3 regions of the Vibrio scophthalmi genome follow, and region 2 is predicted to be linked to each of the others. Evidence: riboswitches for the same ligand, from Rfam matches in the RefSeq annotation. Region 2 holds a riboswitch; each other region holds the start of a gene.
The links. A riboswitch is a leader RNA that binds a small molecule or an ion and turns the genes downstream of it on or off. The one in region 2 is predicted to bind thiamine pyrophosphate.
Positions count from the first base shown of each region.

Region 1: it holds a riboswitch for thiamine pyrophosphate, as region 2 does, so the genes downstream of both, thiB (thiamine ABC transporter substrate binding subunit) here and thiC (phosphomethylpyrimidine synthase ThiC) in region 2, are expected to answer to the same signal.
Region 3: it holds a riboswitch for thiamine pyrophosphate, as region 2 does, so the genes downstream of both, thiD (bifunctional hydroxymethylpyrimidine kinase/phosphomethylpyrimidine kinase) here and thiC (phosphomethylpyrimidine synthase ThiC) in region 2, are expected to answer to the same signal.

Region 1 covers NZ_CP134271.1:1,063,218-1,066,497, reverse strand. The annotation lists gene mpl (UDP-N-acetylmuramate:L-alanyl-gamma-D-glutamyl-meso-diaminopimelate ligase) at 1-962, shown strand, start outside; gene RJD38_RS04755 (flavin prenyltransferase UbiX) at 968-1,594, shown strand; TPP riboswitch at 1,637-1,748, shown strand; gene thiB (thiamine ABC transporter substrate binding subunit) at 1,811-2,818, shown strand; gene thiP (thiamine/thiamine pyrophosphate ABC transporter permease ThiP) at 2,828-3,280, shown strand, end outside.
Region 2 covers NZ_CP134271.1:1,380,303-1,383,582, reverse strand. The annotation lists rRNA gene rrf (5S ribosomal RNA) at 1-48, shown strand, start outside; tRNA gene RJD38_RS06295 (tRNA-Asp) at 118-194, shown strand; tRNA gene RJD38_RS06290 (tRNA-Trp) at 260-336, shown strand; gene crcB (fluoride efflux transporter CrcB) at 985-1,374, shown strand; TPP riboswitch at 1,427-1,525, shown strand; gene thiC (phosphomethylpyrimidine synthase ThiC) at 1,672-3,280, shown strand, end outside.
Region 3 covers NZ_CP134272.1:317,677-320,956, reverse strand. The annotation lists gene RJD38_RS16375 (LysR family transcriptional regulator) at 40-936, opposite strand; TPP riboswitch at 1,229-1,327, shown strand; gene thiD (bifunctional hydroxymethylpyrimidine kinase/phosphomethylpyrimidine kinase) at 1,441-2,295, shown strand; gene RJD38_RS16365 (phosphatase PAP2 family protein) at 2,500-3,255, shown strand.

The DNA.
Region 1 (3,280 bases), 320 kb from region 2:
AACCGGGCTTTTTAGTCGGTGGCGTGTTAGGAAATTTCGGCATCTCGGCTCGTTTGGGCGAAAGCATGTTCTTTGTTGTCGAAGCGGACGAATATGACAGCGCTTTTTTCGATAAGCGTTCAAAGTTTGTTCACTACCATCCACGAACATTAGTGATGAACAACCTCGAGTTTGATCATGCCGACATCTTTGATGATCTTGAGGCGATTAAGCGTCAATTCCATCATCTTGTTCGTACCGTGCCGAGCAACGGGCGTATTTTAGCGCCGAAAGCTGATCAAGCGCTGACCGATGTGCTAGACCGCGGGTGTTGGAGTGAAACTGAATACACCGGCGAACAAGGAGATTGGCGTGCTGAAAAGATTGTTAAAGATGGTTCACAATTCCATGTGCTGCTTGATGGTGAAATCAAAGGCACAGTGAAATGGGATTTGGTTGGTGATCATAACGTCGATAATGCCTTAATGGCGATCGCTGCTGCTCGCCATGTTGGTGTGACTGCCGATCTTGCGTGTGAATCGCTAGCGAAATTTATCAATACAAAGCGTCGCCTTGAACTGAAAGGGCAAGTGAATGGCGTGACGGTTTATGATGACTTTGCTCATCACCCAACGGCGATTGAACTGACGATGGGTGGTCTGCGTAACAAGGTGGGCAGCGACAAGATCATTGCGGTACTAGAACCTCGTTCTGCGACGATGAAACGTGGCGTACATAAAGATACTCTCGCAGCATCATTACATCATGCCGATGAGGTTTTCCTTTATCAGCCAGAGAGCATTGAATGGTCGGTGGAAGAGGTTGCTCAACAATGTTCTCAACCGGCTTATACCAGTGCTGATATTGATCAATTGGTCGATGCGATCGTGGCAAAAGCCGTACCTGGCGACCATATTCTAGTGATGAGTAACGGCGGCTTTGAAGGTATTCATGGCAAGCTGCTAGAGAAACTGGCAGGTTAAACAGCATGACAAACAAGAGTAGTAAAGCGATTACTTTAGCCTTTACTGGCGCATCGGGCGCACCTTATGGGTTGCGCCTACTCGAGTGTTTATTGGCGGCAGATTATCAGGTCTATCTATTGATATCTTCTGCCGCGCGAGTGGTGTTGGCAACTGAACATGGTTTGAAATTGCCAAGTGGCCCAGAGGCCGCGCAGCAAGCATTAGTTGCGCATCTCAATTGTGATGCAGATAAATTGGTGGTGTGTGGCAAAGACGATTGGTTCTCGCCAGTGGCGTCAGGATCTGCTGCGCCAAAACAGATGGTGGTGTGCCCATGTTCTGCAGGCAGTGTGGCGGCAATCGCTCACGGCATGTCGGATAATTTGATTGAGCGTGCGGCTGATGTAGTGATGAAAGAGCGTGGCCAGCTAGTGCTGGTGGTACGTGAAACGCCTTTTTCTACCTTGCATTTAGAGAATATGCATAAGCTATCGACAATGGGGGTTACCATTATGCCTGCTGCGCCCGGGTTTTATCACCAACCACAAACCATTGAAGATTTGATTGATTTCATGGTGGCGAGAATTCTGGATCATCTCGGTGTTGAGCAGGGGTTAGTTCCGCGCTGGGGTTATGATCACAGAGGATAATATCTCGCTAGCCATACATTGGCAGAATGATTACAATCCCATCAATACTCAACGGGGAGCCATGCTGTGATGCGCTGGCTGAGATCGGTCAATGACTGGGACCCGTGTACCTGAACCAGATAATGCTGGCGTAGGAATTGAGTCTGGTCATTTAGTTACTGCGCTAATTAAACGCCGACCTCAAACCTGTGCCGCTCAACTCGGAGAGAGCGAACAGTGAAAACCACCACGTTAACCACCACCTTTAGTACGCTAGCGATTGCTTGCGCGTCTTTTTCTGCTTTCGCGGCGGACAATACCCTAACCGTTTATACCTACGATTCATTTGCCGCAGATTGGGGCCCAGGCCCAACAGTGGAAAAAGCCTTTGAAGCCCAGTGCGGTGGTTGTGATGTTAATTTTGTCGCGCTGGATGATGGTGTGTCGATTTTGAACCGCTTACGTTTAGAAAACGGCAATAGCAAAGCGGATATTGTCTTAGGGTTGGACAACAATCTAATGGCAGAAGCGAAGAAGACCGGTTTACTGAGTGAGCATCAGGTTGATACCAGCAGCGTAACAATTCCCGGCGGTTGGCAAGACACCACCTTTGTCCCTTATGACTATGGCTACTTTGCCTTTGTTTACAACAAAGAAAAGCTCGCTAACCCACCGACAAGCTTGAAAGAATTGGTTGAGCAGCGTGACGATCTAAAAATCATCTATCAAGATCCACGAACCTCGACTCCGGGGCAAGGTTTGATGCTTTGGATGAAATCAGTTTACGGTGATGATGTCGCGGCCGCATGGCAAAAACTGGCAGGCAAAACCGTGACCGTGACGAAAGGTTGGTCTGAAGCTTATTCGATGTTCCTAGAAGGCGAAGCGGATATGGTGCTTTCGTACACCACATCACCGGCTTACCACATTATTGCCGAAAACGATCTTAAATACGCAGCAGCGGATTTTAGTGAGGGTCACTACACGCAAGTTGAAGTTGCCGCAAAAGTGAAGGGCAGTAAGAACCCTGCGTTAGCGGATCAGTTCATGCAGTTTATTTTGAGTGATCAATTCCAATCAGCTATGCCGACGGGGAACTGGATGTATCCTGTCACAGATGTAGCTCAGCCAGAAGGTTTCTCTACCCTGACAGTGCCGAGCAAAGCGCTAAGTTTTAGTGCTGATGAAGTTGCGACGCAACGTAAGACATGGATTCGTGAATGGCAAAGCGCTTTAACGCGTTAAGGTTTTTACTTGAATCGTCTTCCTAAATTAGGACTGTGGGTCGCGATGTTTATCGCGGCCTTTGTCTTTTCAGCTTTGGCGGCGCTCTTTTATGCCGCACCGTCGCTCAATCTATTGCAGGTTTGGCAAGATCCTTATTATCGCCACGTTACGCAATTTAGTTTCTATCAATCGTTTCTTTCCACTTTGCTCAGTGTTGGTCTTGCGCTTCCGGTCGCCCATGCACTGTCAAAGCGTGATTTTAAAGGTAAGGGCTTGTTGCTCAAGCTATTTAGCTCCACCTTAGTCTTACCTGTGCTGGTGGGGGTATTTGGCTTATTGGCGATTTACGGAAATTCAGGGCTCATAGCCGATGTTTTAGCGCAGTTTGAGCACACATTACCGTTTTCCATTTATGGTTTGAACGGTATTTTACTTGCGCATGTGTTTTTCAATCTCCCTTACGCTGCCCGCTTGTTGCTG
Region 2 (3,280 bases):
CGATGGTAGTGTGGGGTCTCCCCATGTGAGAGTAGGACATCGCCAGGCTTTAATTTCGTTTTTAGATAGACCATCTAGAAACAAAATGGACGCTTACTACGGTAAGTTTGCCACTGCGGAGTGGTAGTTCAGTTGGTTAGAATACCGGCCTGTCACGCCGGGGGTCGCGGGTTCGAGTCCCGTCCACTCCGCCACTTATTCGAGAACCTCGCTACATGCGAGGTTTTTTTGAATCTAGCATTTGCTGGAATCAAAACTTAGGGGTGTAGCTCCAATTGGCAGAGCAGCGGATTCCAAATCCGCGTGTTGGGAGTTCGAATCTCTCCACCCCTGCCATATACTAAGCCTCAGCAGAAATGCTGGGGCTTTTTTACATCTGGATTTTGGAGTTTGTCGCTACTTGGCTGAGCCGCGGATCCCGCTAATTACAAAACTGCGCGTGTTGAGGGTTCGAATCTCTCCACCCCTACCATATATTAAGCCTCAGAAGAAATGCAGAGGCTTTTTTACATCTGTACTTTGTTAATTATTGTCAATTGGCAGAGCAGCGGATTCCCCTAATACTAAATAGCGCGTGTTGGGAGTTCGAATCTCTCCACCCCAGCCATATACTAAGCCTCAGCAGAAATGCTGGGGCTTTTTACGTCTGCATTTATGGTTGTTCGCCACGAGCTCTTGTTATTGTTCTATTTTAGCCTGTATCACGGTTGCTGGGATTTATTGCTAGCGAATACATAGAGCTTACCTTAGCGTTGCTATCACTACAGAGGAGCCTATAACCCCTTTTTCGCTAAATCTAATATAGCTATACTGATGTTGATAGCTTCTATAGTTTTTGCGCTGATATTGACACTAAAGTGACTCCTGTAACGTTTGAAATTAAACCTCATTAGCAACATCAATTTATTGGAATTTATTATTGTCTTGGTGTCTATATCGCGTGGAAGTGGCTAGAATATAGCCATTGAATATATTGGGGGATTTATGGGCCAACTTTCCATACTCGGCTTTATTGCACTCGGTGGGGCATTTGGTGCTTGTTCCCGCTATTTAGTCTCGGAGCTTTGCGTCGCACTGCTAGGACGTGGCTTTCCTTACGGTACGTTAACGGTCAACGTGGTCGGGTCTTTTATTATGGGTCTGCTGATCGCAGCATTTGAAAGTGAAGTTCTTGCTATTGAGCCATGGCGCCAAATTATTGGTTTAGGTTTCCTTGGTGCATTGACGACCTTCTCAACCTTTTCTATGGATAACGTTTTACTGATGCAGCAAGGTGCTTTTCTCAAGATGGGCCTAAACGTTCTACTTAATGTGGTATTAAGTATTTCAGCCGCTTGGGTTGGCTTCCAACTTCTAATGAAAGTTAACATTTAGTTAAATTACAGCGTGTTCGGCTTGGTTTCGAATCACTAATTGCTTATAATTGCTTCACTTGTCGGAGAGCCATTTGGCTGAGACCGTTTATTCGGGATCCGTAGAACCTGATCAGGCTAAGACCTGCGTAGGGAACAAGAGAAGATCATTGCACCTAAATGTCCCGCTATATCTAGGTTAAATCATCTCATTATCAGTGCACACTTTTTGTCAGTGACACTCGATCCTCTTGTCATATCGTTCCGCCAAGCATTTTTATCCCATACGTTTTATAAAAAATGAGCAAGGAAAAATGCTATGTCGAGTCGCAAGCAAGCAAGACTGGAAGCTAAACAGTTTATAGATACTCTTTCGGTGCAACCGTACCCAAACTCTCGAAAAACTTATGTTGAGGGCTCTCGGCCTGATATCCGTGTTCCTATGCGAGAAATCACCTTGGCAGATAGTTTGATTGGCGGCACAAAAGAAGCGCCGATTTTCGAGCCGAATGAACCAATGCGCGTTTATGATACCTCTGGTGTTTATACCGATCCTGATCATGACATTGACCTATATAAAGGTCTTCCTAAACTGAGGGAATTATGGATTGAGGAACGTGCTGATACGCAGCTTTTGGATGATGTTAGCTCGGTATATGCGAAAGAGCGCTTGGACGATGAAACCCTAGACGATCTGCGCTATGGCAATCTACCTAATATACGTCGTGCGAAAGCAGGACAATGCGTAACACAATTGCATTATGCACGCCAAGGCATCATTACCCCGGAGATGGAATATATCGCATTGCGCGAAAATATGGGGCGCGCTCGATATAGTGATGAAATGCTTAACCAGCAGCATCCAGGGCAGAATTTTGGGGCTAACTTACCCAAAGATATTACCGCTGAGTTTGTACGTAAGGAAGTCGCTGAAGGGCGTGCAATTATCCCGTCGAATATTAACCATCCAGAATCTGAACCGATGATTATTGGCCGCAACTTCTTAGTTAAGGTCAATGCTAATATTGGTAATTCATCGGTGAGTTCTTCAATCGAAGAAGAAGTTGAAAAGCTAGTTTGGTCCACTCGTTGGGGTGGCGATACCGTGATGGACTTGTCTACAGGACGAAATATTCATGAAACTCGAGAGTGGATATTGCGTAACAGCCCGGTACCGATCGGCACTGTGCCTATGTATCAAGCTCTAGAAAAAGTTAACGGTGTCGCTGAAGATCTTAATTGGGAAGTGATGCGCGATACGCTTATCGAACAAGCGGAGCAGGGAGTTGATTACTTTACTATTCACGCCGGTTTGCTATTGCGTTATGTGCCAATGACGGCCAAACGTGTCACTGGTATTGTCTCCCGTGGTGGTTCCATCATTGCGAAATGGTGCCTTGCTCACCATCAAGAAAGTTTCCTCTATACCCACTTCCGCGAAATTTGCGAAATCTGTGCTCAGTATGACGTGGCGCTTTCTTTAGGTGATGGTCTACGACCAGGTTCGATTGCTGACGCCAACGATGAAGCTCAATTTGCTGAGCTGCGCACATTGGGGGAGTTAACTAAGGTTGCATGGGAGTACGATGTGCAGGTGATCATCGAAGGCCCTGGTCATGTACCAATGCATATGATTAAGGAAAACATGGATGAACAGCTCAAGCATTGCCATGAAGCACCTTTTTACACCTTAGGCCCATTAACGACAGATATCGCTCCTGGTTATGACCATATTACTTCCGGCATTGGTGCGGCGATGATCGGCTGGTATGGCTGCGCGATGTTGTGCTATGTAACGCCAAAGGAGCACTTGGGATTACCAAATAAAGAAGATGTGAAAACAGGGTTGATCACATACAAGTTAGCGGCTCATGCGGCTGACTTAGCCAAAGGTCATCCAGGCGCGCAAATTCGTGATAATGCTTTAT
Region 3 (3,280 bases), on a different replicon from region 2:
AGGCTCTTTTTTGTTATTTCAATATTGGCTCTAGATCGGTCATGAGCGTTTGAGTGCCTGTTCGATCTCGTCAATCACTGTGACGAAGCGTTTTGGCATGTGTGGGCGCTGCTTAGCGATTAAATATAGTGTCTCGGTAATGGGTTGCTTAGGTTGATAGATTGCGATTTGTTCTTTAAGAGCAAAGTTATCTAAAGCACTGAGTGGCAAAATCGTAAAACCTAGCCCCTTCGCTACGGGCAATAAAATCTGGCTGAGTTGATTGACGTACCCCGTGATGGGGATCTGATCAAAACGTAAGTCAACAAAATCCGGACCATCACTGTGAGCGAAAAACCGAGCCAAATAATGTTCGGCATCAGGGTGATTAATCAAACCGAGTTGTTGTAAATCAGATTTGGTTAAGTCTCCTTGGTATGAATGTTGAGCTGGATACATCAAGCATAAGGGTTCTTCACTCAACGTTTGGCTAAAAATGCGTTTATCGTTAGTTTGGCTCGTAACGATACCCAGATCCGCCATCCCACTTAAAATATCCGCTTTAATCTTTCTGTTTGGCGCCGCTTCTACGTGGGTAATGAGCTTTGGACATTTACATTGTAAATCTAACAGGCGAGGGTAGAGCAGTAACGCAAGCGAGCCCGAGCACGCCAATTTAGTGTTGCCGTGGTAGGCTGAGTCTGGCTCTAGACTTGCCAATAGCTGTGTCTCACGGTTTTGAGACTCCTTGGCATAGTCAAACAGCATTTTGCCTTGCTGAGTAATCTCAAAGCTTTTGTTATTACGCTCAATCAGTGGGTGTCCACATGCTTGCTCCAATTTCTTGATATGCTGACTGACGCCTGGCTGGGTCATAAACAGGCGCTCTGCCGTCCGAGTAAAGTGGCCCGTTTCAATCAGGGTGATAAATGTTTTCAGCCAGAGAGGGTTTAGCATGGGTATCTCACAGGGTTATTGATAGAACGAGTTCGTGATAACAAAAAATTATTAATAAATAGCTAATCATAATCTATCATATTCCACTCTAATCGCGATTTGTTTCATTGGCAAATAAGTCACGACAGCGAACGACGTGGAATCTTGGTTGGACGCTAAGCTGGGTCATTCTGCCCATATTTGTATTCACGTCATAGATTTAATAAAGTTCGACCGTGAGTGACAGAGTGCGCTGCGGCGCACACTTGGCCTTTCTCACTTACCTTATAAGAGCGATTGCTGTTATTATGGACGCTAATAGTCGGGGAGCCCTTGGGGCTGAGATCGCATCGCGAGACCCGTTGAACCTGATTCAGTTAGCACTGACGTAGGGAACTATGCGTCCTTTAGCCTTTCTCTATGAATATGCCTTAACGGCTAAAGTACCCTCACTGATTTATTACTAGTTTTTCCCGCTAGCCATCCAGTGAGTCGGTTCCATACGTTGCGCGTAGGAGTAGACTCATGCCTCAAACACACGCAACATCCATTACCGCCAATGTTGATACTTGCACCCCTATAGTATTGACAATCGCTGGCTCTGACAGCGGTGGTGGTGCGGGTATTCAAGCCGATATTAAAGCCATTTCCGCGACGGGCAGCTATGCATGTTCGGCCATTACTGCCATTACGGCTCAGAACACGCAAGGTGTTTCAGCGATATTCCCGATCCCGTTAGAACATGTCGCTCATCAATTGGATGCAGTATTTAGTGATCTTAATGTTGTGGCAGTAAAAATTGGTATGTTAGCGGATAGCGCCATCATTGATGTCGTGGCGGATAAATTAGAACAATACCAACCTCAATTCACCATTCTTGACCCAGTGATGGTGGCGACTAGCGGCGATTTGCTATTGGCTCGTGAGGCAATTGCGACGCTTAAGCAACGTTTGATCCCGTTAGCAGATCTGATTACCCCCAATCTACCAGAAGGTGCAGCACTGACTGGGTCACCAATACCCCGTGATGAAGAACAAATGGGCAGCATGATTCACTCCCTACGCCAATTAGGTGCCAAAGCCATATTGCTCAAAGGAGGGCATTTAGAGGGGGATGAAAATAGTAATGATCTGTTTATTCAGCCCGTTAGCGTTTCGGTGTTGTATGCGAAACGTATAGCCACCCACAATACTCACGGTACGGGATGCACGCTCTCTGCGGCTATTGCTTCATATTTAGCGCAAGGCGAATCGTTAGAAAGCGCTGTGGCAAAGGCGAAACTCTATATTTCACAAGCGATTGCGTATGCTGATGAGCTGAGCATTGGCCATGGGCATGGTCCTGTGCATCATTTTTTTGCTTACAATCGCGAACGATAAACACATAAAGGCAGGAATTTTCGCCAAATTGACAGCAATTTGATAATTTTTCTACATGGCTTCGGCTAGTATATCGGCAACGGTGACAAGGAGAGGTTCCTTCTCTTTGCCGATCTTTCCCATATCCTCGCCAGTCGAAACGTGACTCCGACGTAATGTCTATGTTCTCGTGAGTGGTTGTTGGTAATCGTTGAGCAGAATTTTATGAAAGAGTATCTTCATGCCAAGCGTTATGGCCTTGCTGTATTGGCAGTATTCCTTTTACTGATAGCGCCGATGACACTATTAGTCAGCCACATTGAGTTATTAGATTCAGTGAGTGACAGTGAGGGGCTGTTTTACAGTGTGCTGACCAATTCTGCTGGTAGCCAAGGTTTCTTAATTACTCTTGCGGTACTACTGCTCTGTAGTTTGACGCTTACTTTGACGCCGAAACAACGTTGGGAAAAGTTATTACAACTCGGCATCATTCTGGTGATTGGCTTTGCTGCCAAAACGGGCCTTAAACATTTTACGGAAAGCCCGCGACCTTATACTGAAGTTCTCACCCATCAACTGCTGATCCCGAAACCATCACATTTCTACCAATTGACGGCCAGTAAACAAGATCAACTGATCGAGCAGGTTTCAACTCAAGTTAGCCCTTGGCGAACTCAACATTGGCTGGGCGAAACCGACTATTCATTTCCATCAGGCCACACAATGTTTGTCGCGATTTGTTTAGTTTGTTTTGGTGGATTGTTGGTTGAACACAAGCGTTATGGATTAGCGGGTATTCTGTTGCTGTGGGGCGTTTGCGTGGCTTATAGTCGTTTGTGGCTTGGCATGCATAGACCGATTGATTTAGTGGGTTCGGTGCTGTTTATTGCTTTGGTTTACGCTGCCATGCCCAATATATCACTTTGGTCTGGAAAGTTATTTGAATGGCTAAAGTTGCACATGCGATTATCGCCGCAGTAATTGTATCCTCAAACGAAAAAGCGAA